3 regions of the Citrobacter sp. Igbk 17 genome follow, and region 1 is predicted to be linked to each of the others. Evidence: predicted binding sites of a transcription regulator. Region 1 holds the regulator's gene; each other region holds the start of a gene.
The links. The regulator ArgR, encoded in region 1, controls arginine synthesis, uptake and breakdown. The targets are predictions, from matches to a motif close to ANTGAATAAAAATACANT.

Region 1 (3,287 bases):
TAGCATGTAATGCCTGATGGCACTACGCTTATCAGGCCAACAAATACACGCTGGCCTCCCCTGGCGTTTTACTTAACGAACTCTTCGCCCAGGGTGATATCTTTCTTCAGCGTGTCCAGCATGCCTTCCAGCGAGCTTTGTTCGAACGCGCTCAGTTTCCCGATGGACTGACGTTCTTCTACGCCATTTTTGCCCAGCAGCAGCGGCTGAGAGAAGAAGCGAGCGTACTGACCATCGCCTTCAACGTAAGCGCATTCCACGACACCCTTTTCGCCGCTCAGCGCACGAACCAGTGACAGACCGAAACGTGCTGCAGCCTGACCCATAGACAGGGTTGCAGACCCGCCACCGGCTTTTGCTTCCACAACTTCAGTACCCGCGTTCTGGATACGTTTAGTCAGGTCAGCCGCTTCTTGTTCTGTGAAGCTTACGCCAGGAATTTGTGACAGCAGCGGCAGAATGGTCACACCTGAGTGTCCACCGATAACCGGGACTTCAACATCGCCAGGCTGCTTGCCTTTCAGTTCCGCCACAAAGGTGTTGGAGCGGATGATGTCCAGCGTCGTTACGCCAAACAGTTTGTTCTTATCGTATACGCCTGCTTTTTTCAGCACTTCAGCAGCAATAGCAACGGTCGTGTTCACTGGGTTAGTGATGATACCGATACACGCTTTCGGACAGGTTGTAGCAACCTGCTGCACCAGATTCTTCACGATGCCAGCATTCACGTTAAACAGGTCAGAACGGTCCATACCTGGTTTACGCGCAACACCCGCAGAAATCAGCACCACGTCAGCACCTTCCAGTGCAGGGGTCGCATCTTCACCGCTGAAGCCTTTGATTTTCACAGCAGTAGGGATATGGCTCAAATCAACGGCCACACCAGGAGTTACTGGAGCGATGTCGTACAGGGAGAGTTCTGAACCTGAAGGCAGTTGGGTTTTTAACAGTAATGCTAGCGCCTGACCGATACCACCAGCAGCGCCGAGGACTGCAACTTTCATCCTAAACTCCTTATTATATTGATAAGCAAAATGTCTATTGCTCCGCGGCGGCGACCTTAATTCACAAATCCAATGAATTCAATAACCACGCTTCAAGAATGCGTAGTCACGCAAATTTGGCTTTTATGCATTTAACTTACGTAAAATAAAACCTAAGTTACGTAATTCAAAACCACTCGCACAGTAGAGCAACTTTCCAACAGGTGCTGACAATATACCCTACAGCCCTCTCAAAACAACATCAATTTGATAACATTTAATTTACTTTCAATCTTATTTGCGAGCCGTGACACAGGCATGTTTCTTGATAACGAAATTTGATAAAATCCCGCTCTTTCATAACATTATTTCAGCCTTGAACGAGGCAGACCGTTTGCATAAAAATTCATCTGTATGCACAATAATGTTGTTTCTACCGCCATATTACGGGTGACTTATGCGAAGCTCGGCTAAACAAGAAGAATTAGTTAAGGCGTTTAAAGCGCTACTTAAAGAAGAAAAATTCAGCTCTCAGGGCGAAATCGTCCTCGCGTTGCAGGATCAGGGCTTTGATAATATCAACCAGTCCAAGGTTTCACGCATGCTGACCAAGTTTGGTGCCGTGCGTACCCGCAATGCGAAAATGGAAATGGTGTACTGCCTGCCTGCAGAGCTGGGCGTCCCGACAACATCAAGCCCGTTGAAAAATCTGGTGCTGGATATCGACTACAACGATGCCGTTGTCGTTATTCATACCAGCCCAGGGGCTGCGCAGCTGATTGCTCGCCTGCTGGATTCACTGGGTAAAGCAGAAGGTATTCTTGGCACGATTGCGGGTGACGATACCATCTTCACCACACCGGCCAAAGGTTTTACGGTAAAAGACCTGTACGAAGCCATTCTGGAACTGTTTGAACAAGAACTGTAATTCCCTTCCCCGTCACGCCCTGTGGCGGGGGAAAAATCTCTCTTTTCTGTTCCCCTCCTCAGTTTTCCACTACCGAACATTTAACAAATAGTGCGTTTCACCGCCAAAACACATTCACGCGGTGAATGATACTCATCAAAAACGCACAATTTGCAAAATATTGTATCAGTATGAATTTATTAATTTTATTTTCAAGAAGAAGCTCTAATCTGTATTTTTAATTCCATATAGTTATAAAAAATACTTTTCTTAACACCCAATTACCATGGAAACAATTAGCGTGGTATTAATTTATCACGTGATTAGTGTATACTTGATTTTGTGATGAGGGTCACGAAACAAAGACCCCTAATAAAAGAATTCGACGAGGTAAATATCATGAAAATCAAAACCACTGTTGCAACTTTAAGTCTTCTCTCAGTTCTCTCTTTCGGTGCAAGCGCCGCTGTTAATCAGGTGAACTCGCAAGAAGCACAGAATCTGCAATCCATGGGTACTATCTCTGTGTCTCAGATCGGTAGCTCACCAATGGATATGCGTCAGGCAATCGCCGCTAAAGCAGAAAAAGCGGGCGCCAGCAGCTATCGTGTCACTGAACTCCGTGAAGGTGCTCACTGGCATGCAACCGCAGAATTGTACAAATAAACCCTCGTCGTCTAGTCCGACGACTTGCCCCCGCCTGCCGGGGGCTTTTTTATGCCTGTTTTGAGTGGCTAACGTTAAAGCGTAATTGCCCTTCGAGCTCTTCTTCTGCTTCATCGAACAGTAAAATCAGCGCGCCATATCGTCTGCGTAACTTATCCGGTAAATGGACAAATTCGATTTCCAGAGGTAACGGCAAGATTTCCCCAACCACAACCTCCCACAAAGAATCTAAATCAACCACCTTTTCCCGGGCCAGACCGAATGTACGCGCAAACTCACGGTAGAAATCACTCTGATTTTCAATTTCGTCAAAATCAAACGTATAGATATTCATCTATAGCCACCATCCCGACGCCAGTTACTCTACAGACCACCGATATGCAGGGTCTTCCTCAACCTGTTTCCCGTGTATCCCGCCAGCAAAATTTTATGTTCCTGCGGTCCAGGCATCGTTTATCACCCCAGCTAAATGCTCGTCTTAAGTATAGCGCTGCCTCAGTGTGCGCAATACGCCAGGAATGAATTGTTCACTGTTTAGATAAAGAGAGGTACGTCACATTTTTGTGCAAGACTATGACTGCGTTTCAGAAACAGTATGAAACACGTTGGCCATAACGTTCTGAAAAATAATAGGTCCGATATCGATATGATATTTTCAATATGAAAATCATATTAATAACCGCACTTATCATATTGGATTTGTAATTGAAGCCTCCACAAAATGCCTGCAA
Region 2 (3,287 bases), on a different contig from region 1:
CAACGTTACTGATGAATGCAGTTTCTACGAGAATGGACGGAATATCCGGCGCTTTCAACACGGCAAACCCGGCCTGTTCAACCTGATTTTTATGCAGATTATTAATCTTACCGAGTTTATTCAGCACCGCTTTTCCGAACTTCAGGCTGTCGGCAATAGTCAGCGATTGCACCATATCAAACATGGTGTGGTCGACGTAGCGATCACCGCTTTTGCTGACGCCACCAATTAAATCCGAGGCGTTCTGGGTTTGTGCCAGATATTTTGCCGCTGTACTGGTCGCACCTTTGGTTGAGAGTGCAAACACCGACGAACCACTGGGTTGGCGACTGGTAAACGCATCTGCATGAATAGAAACAAACAGGTCAGCACGCTGTTTCTGGGCTTTCGCCACGCGCACTTTTAACGGAATGAAGATATCTTCATTACGCGTCATATAGACCTTCATGTTGCCTTCTTTCTCTATAAGTGCTCGCAGGCGACGGGCTATCTGCAGTACCACATCTTTTTCACGTGTCTTGTATTTCCCCACGGCACCGGAGTCTTCTCCACCGTGGCCAGGGTCAAGCATAATAACAATCGGACGATCGCGTCCCGCTTTACCCGGCTGTGGGCCGCTTTGCGCAGGTGGCACCTGTTTATCCAGATCGCCTTTGTTGTAATCTTCAAGCAATGCCAGCAGCGGATCCTGGACATCCTGAGCATTGGCAGGATAGAGATCCATCACCAAACGTTCTTTGAAGCCTGCAACTGGCGCTAATGCAAAGAGTTGAGGTTTCACATTTTGTTTCAGTTCAAACACCATACGCACGGTCTGCGGGTCAAACTGCCCGACGCGTGCGGATTTAATGTAGGGATCGTCTGGGCGGATCTGCGTCCCAATGCCCTTCAGCACCGAGTTCAAATTAACGCCTTCAATATCTACAACCACACGCTCAGGATTACTCAGGGCAAACTGTTTGTATTTCAGCAGACGGTTGGATTCCACCGTAACGCGGGTATAACTGGACGCGGGCCAGATACGTACGGCAACGACCTGGCTCACGGCAGCCAAACCGACCTGGCTGACGCTTAAAAGCCACATAGCACCCGCACCTTGCAGTAAACGGCGGCGACTGATTGCTGAGTTGGATCCCGACATGCTTCTCCCGAGCAAAAGAAATCTATATTGAGGTAATACGTAAAACGTCCGAATTGACCGGAAACTTTAGCGAATGACGCATAATCTGTCATCAATAAAAGGGTAAACATTGTTTTTATATTCACGGTATTACTGAAGAAAATCTTCGGCTGGGGTAAAAATTACGCTTGCACACAGGGCAGAAACAGAATAGAAATACATTAATTACGAATAATCATGCAATGAGGGTGTGCCGTGGTGAAGGAACGTAGAACCGAACTGGTACAGGGATTCCGCCATTCTGTTCCCTATATCAATACCCATCGGGGAAAAACGTTTGTCATTATGCTGGGCGGCGAAGCCATCGAGCATGAAAACTTTTCCAGTATCGTCAATGACATTGGTCTCCTTCATAGCCTCGGCATTCGCCTTGTCGTAGTCTATGGCGCACGGCCGCAGATTGATGCCAATCTGGCCGCGCATCACCATGAACCGGTGTATCACAAAAATACGCGCGTCACCGACGCCAAAACCCTGGAGCTGGTCAAGCAGGCTGCGGGTTTGCTTCAACTTGATATTACCGCCCGCCTGTCGATGAGTCTGAACAATACGCCTTTGCAGGGCGCACACATCAATGTGGTCAGCGGTAATTTTATTATCTCGCAACCGTTGGGTGTGGATGACGGTGTGGATTACTGCCATAGCGGACGTATTCGTCGAATTGATGAAGAAGCAATTCACCGTCAACTGGACAGCGGTGCTATTGTTCTGCTGGGCCCGGTCGCCGTTTCCGTGACCGGCGAGAGCTTTAACTTGACGTCCGAAGAGGTCGCCACCCAGTTGGCGATCAAACTGAAAGCAGAGAAAATGATCGGTTTTTGCTCCTCTCAAGGGGTGACTAACGATAATGGCGATATTGTTTCCGAACTCTTTCCCAACGAAGCGCAAGCGCGTGTTGAGTCACAGGAAGAGAAAGGTGATTACAGCTCCGGTACGGTGCGTTTCCTGCGCGGTGCCGTTAAAGCCTGTCGTAGCGGCGTGCGCCGTTGTCACCTGATTAGCTATCAGGAAGATGGCGCGTTGTTACAAGAACTGTTCTCCCGCGATGGGATCGGTACGCAAATCGTGATGGAAAGCGCCGAGCAGATCCGTCGCGCCACCATTAACGATATTGGCGGCATTCTGGAATTGATTCGTCCTTTGGAACAGCAAGGTATTCTGGTACGTCGCTCCCGTGAACAACTGGAAATGGAGATCGATAAGTTCACCATAATTCAGCGCGATAATCTGACCATTGCCTGTGCAGCCCTGTACCCTTTTCCGGAGGAGAAGATTGGCGAAATGGCGTGCGTGGCAGTGCATCCGGACTACCGTAGCTCATCACGCGGCGAAGTTTTGCTGGAGCGGATTGCAGTGCAGGCCAGACAAATGGGGCTGAGTAAGCTGTTCGTGTTGACGACGCGCAGCATTCACTGGTTCCAGGAGCGCGGCTTCACGCCGGTCGATATCGATCTGCTGCCGGAAAGCAAAAAAGAGATGTACAACTATCAGCGGCGGTCAAAAGTATTGATGGCGGATCTGGGATAGTAGTCATTGCCGGATGCGGCATAAATGCCTTATCCGGCCTACCTCGCTGGCACCGTAGGCCTGATAAGAAGCGTTAGCGTCGCCATCAGGCACACTGCAGGCCGTCATTAAATAATGCTGACAATCCGCTGCGGCGTTCAGTGCGCGTAGCAATGGCGCTACTCAAAATCCGCTCATCGGCATACAGTGACAAGCTGCGGCGGGCACGGGTCACTGCGGTATACACCAACTCTCGGGTAACAACTGGCGAATGCTGGCTGGGCAAAATCAACGCCGCATGGTCGAACTCAGAACCCTGTGATTTGTGTACTGTCATCGCCCAGGTCGTTTCATGCTCCGGCAAACGGCCAGGCAGCACCGACTTGATAGAGCCATCCGGTAATGCAAACCACACGCGTAAACCATCACCACGATCGAGCGCGATGCCGATATCACCGTTAAACAGCCCCAGCGAACTGTCATTACGCGCAATCATTATCGGTCGCCCTTCATACCAGCGAGAGTGTGCAAATCGGTAAATTTTACGTTTTTGCACCATCGCCAGCTCAATGCGCTCATTCAATCCGCCAACGCCAAATGG
Region 3 (3,287 bases), on a different contig from region 1:
GACAATATCCTGCTCTGCCAGGCGGTAGTCAAAACGCAACGAGTCGTTGAACTGTTTGAACCGCTGATCTGCTGCCTGTGTAAAACGCCCACCCCAAAGTGCCATAACGAATTTCCTTAATATGATATTTTTGCCCGATGGCGCTGCGCTTACCGGGCCTACAAAACCCATGTCGGCCGGATAAGGCGAAGCCGCCATCCGGCACATTAATAGTTAAGCCAGAATACGCGTACCAATCGGCGTGCCGTTAAACAGCGCCGGGAGTTGCTCAGCATGACGCCAGGAAGCGATATCTACCGGGCGGCCCAGCGTACGCGCAGCATCCAGCGCCGCATTGACCTTCACGATCATGCCATCGGTAATAATGCCCTGCTCAATCAACTGTTCCGCTTTCGTCGCGGTCATTTCGGCAATACGCTGGCCTTTACCATCCAGAATACCGCTCACATCGGAGAGCAGGATCAGATCAGCCCCCAGCGTTGCCGCCAGCGCCGTCGCCGCCTGATCGGCATTGACATTCATCAACAGCCCATCCTCAGTAACGCCAATGGAACTCACTACCGGCAGAAAGCCCCCTTCCAGCAGCGTGTTAATCAGCTTAGGCGAACCCGGCTGCGCCAGTCCAACGTGACCTAACTCTTTATCGAGTGGCGTCACTTTTACACTGTCGCCATCGCCAAGATACAGACCCACAGAGGCAATTTGATGTTTTTTCGCCCAGGCCAGTAAGGTTTTATTCGCGGTCCCCGCCAGCGCCCCGGTGATGATGTCGATTTGATCGGCTGGCGTAACACGCAGGCCATTTTTCTTTTTCACCGGCAAATTAAGTTGTTTCATCAGCTCGTCGACGACACAGCCACCACCGTGCACAATGACCAGCGGACGCTGATGCGACTCGCGATAATTTACCAGCGCGGTAAACAGACGCTCCAGCGCCTCTTCGCTATCCAGTAACACGCCGCCCAGCTTGATAATTAATGGATTCATCATTGCACCCTTAAATAAGAGACTGCGTCTCAGCAAAGCCGAAACGGATATTTGCGCACTGCATGGCCTGTGCCGCCGCGCCCTTCAATAAGTTATCTTCAGTCGCTACCACAATCAGATGTTCGCCCTGCACAGCAAATCCGATATCACAGAACGGTAAGCCAACCACATTTTTCAGTGCCGGAACGCCTTTTTCATACAGGCGCACCAACGGTTTATCGCTGTATGCCTGTTGCAGCGTCTGCGCGACCTGAGCCTGAGTGACACCCGAATTCAGACGGCAGGTAATAGTTTCCAGGATCCCACGCGGGAAATTACCCAGATGTGGAGTGAAGATCACCTCCGTACCCAGGTGAGTAGCGATTTCCGGCTGATGGCGATGAGTAAACACGCCATACGGTTGCAGGCTCACTTCACAAAAGCTGTTCGAAATAGCGGCCTTACGGCCCGCACCGCTCACCCCACTGGTGGCGTTAATCACCGGCCACTGAGTAAGGTCCAGTAGCCCGGCATCAATAAGTGGTTTCAGCGACAATTGTGCCGCCGTCGGGTAACAACCCGGAACAGCAATCAAATTCGCGTCTTTCAGTCTGTCTACGCTCCACTCAGCCAGACCGTATACCGCCTGTTCCAGCAGTTCAGGATGCTGATGGGTAAAGCCATAGTATTGCTCATAGAATGCGCCGTCGTTTACGCGAAACGCACCCGAGAGGTCAAACACCACACAACCGGCACGCAGAAACTGCGGAGCCAGATCATGACTGACCTCATGAGCCGTCGCGAGGAACACAACGTCCACCCCTGCGCTAAACTCGCTGATATCGGACATTGGCTGTAACGGCAAATCGACAATGCCTTTTAGCTGCGGATGTAAATCGGAGATTAATTTTCCTGCATCATTGCTTTGCGCTGAGACGGTCAAAGCGGTTATGGTCATATCAGGATGGCGATTTACATAGGTCACAAGCTCTGCGCCAGCGTAGCCACTCGCGCCCACAATCAGCGTATTCAACATCGGAGCTGTTCACCTTCTTAGATTCGGTTGCCAGGTATAAGCCTTTATCACCTCACCTTACACTTGGTGGGTTTTATTACGCTCAATGTTATTGTATTTTTATTCATAAATACTGCATGAATATTGATACTATCATGACCCGAGGTGTGTCAACAATGAAAAACAATTTACCGCCATTTATCGAGATTTACCGCGCTCTGATTGCCACACCGTCGATTAGCGCAACCGAAGAAGCGCTCGATCAAAGCAATGCAGGTTTAATCACTCTGCTGGCGGACTGGTTCAGAGATTTAGGTTTCAATGTTGAGGTTCAGCCTGTTCCTGGTACGCGCAATAAATTCAACATGCTGGCGAGTGTCGGGCACGGTGCCGGCGGTCTGTTGTTGGCAGGCCATACCGATACCGTACCTTTTGACGATGGGCGTTGGACGCGCGATCCCTTCACCCTCACCGAGCACGACAATAAGCTCTACGGTCTGGGCACCGCGGATATGAAAGGCTTTTTCGCCTTTATTCTCGATGCACTGCGCGGTGTGGATGTCACGAAACTGAAAAAGCCGCTCTACATTCTGGCCACCGCTGATGAAGAGACCAGCATGGCCGGCGCTCGTTACTTTTCTGAAACGACTTCGCTCCGCCCGGACTGCGCAATCATTGGTGAACCGACATCTCTGCAGCCCGTTCGCGCGCACAAAGGTCATATCTCTAACGCCATTCGAATTTTGGGTCAGTCGGGTCACTCAAGCGATCCGGCACGCGGCGTGAATGCGATTGAACTGATGCATGATGCTATCGGCCATATCATGAAGCTGCGCGATGGCCTGAAAGAACGCTATCACCATGACGCTTTTACCGTGCCGTACCCCACGTTAAATCTGGGCCATATTCATGGCGGCGATGCAGCTAACCGTATCTGCGCCTGCTGCGAACTGCATATGGATATTCGTCCACTACCCGGTATGACGCTTAACGATCTGAATGGGCTACTTAACGATGCGCTGGCCCCGGTCAGTGAGCGTTGGCCGGGTCGCCTGACGGTATCGGAACTGCATCCGCCCATTCCTGGCTATGAGTGTCCGCCGGACCATCAACTGGTCGAGGTGGTTGAGAAACTGCTGGGCGCACAGACTGAAGTGGTGAACTACTGCACCGAAGCGCCATTTATCCAGACGCTGTGTCCGACGCTGGTATTGGGTCCCGGTTCTATTAATCAGGCACATCAGCCGGATGAATATCTGGAAACACGCTTTATTAAGCCAACCCGCGAATTAATCACCCAGGTTGT

Region 2: argA (amino-acid N-acetyltransferase) is a predicted target of ArgR. The motif match lies at 1,326-1,343, and genes of this name have one in related genera.
Region 3: argC (N-acetyl-gamma-glutamyl-phosphate reductase) is a predicted target of ArgR. The motif match lies at 2,093-2,110, and genes of this name have one in related genera.

Annotation. Positions count from the first base shown of each region.
Region 1 is NZ_JANEWI010000005.1:140,575-143,861, forward strand. Features, by position in the region: gene mdh (malate dehydrogenase) at 69-1,004, opposite strand; gene argR (transcriptional regulator ArgR) at 1,441-1,911, shown strand; gene yhcN (peroxide/acid stress response protein YhcN) at 2,290-2,556, shown strand; gene NNO08_RS05070 (barstar family protein) at 2,606-2,890, opposite strand.
Region 2 is NZ_JANEWI010000003.1:79,632-82,918, forward strand. Features, by position in the region: gene amiC (N-acetylmuramoyl-L-alanine amidase AmiC) at 1-1,141, opposite strand, end outside; gene argA (amino-acid N-acetyltransferase) at 1,376-2,707, shown strand; gene recD (exodeoxyribonuclease V subunit alpha) at 2,793-3,287, opposite strand, start outside.
Region 3 is NZ_JANEWI010000011.1:9,730-13,016, forward strand. Features, by position in the region: gene argH (argininosuccinate lyase) at 1-105, opposite strand, end outside; gene argB (acetylglutamate kinase) at 214-990, opposite strand; gene argC (N-acetyl-gamma-glutamyl-phosphate reductase) at 998-2,002, opposite strand; gene argE (acetylornithine deacetylase) at 2,158-3,287, shown strand, end outside.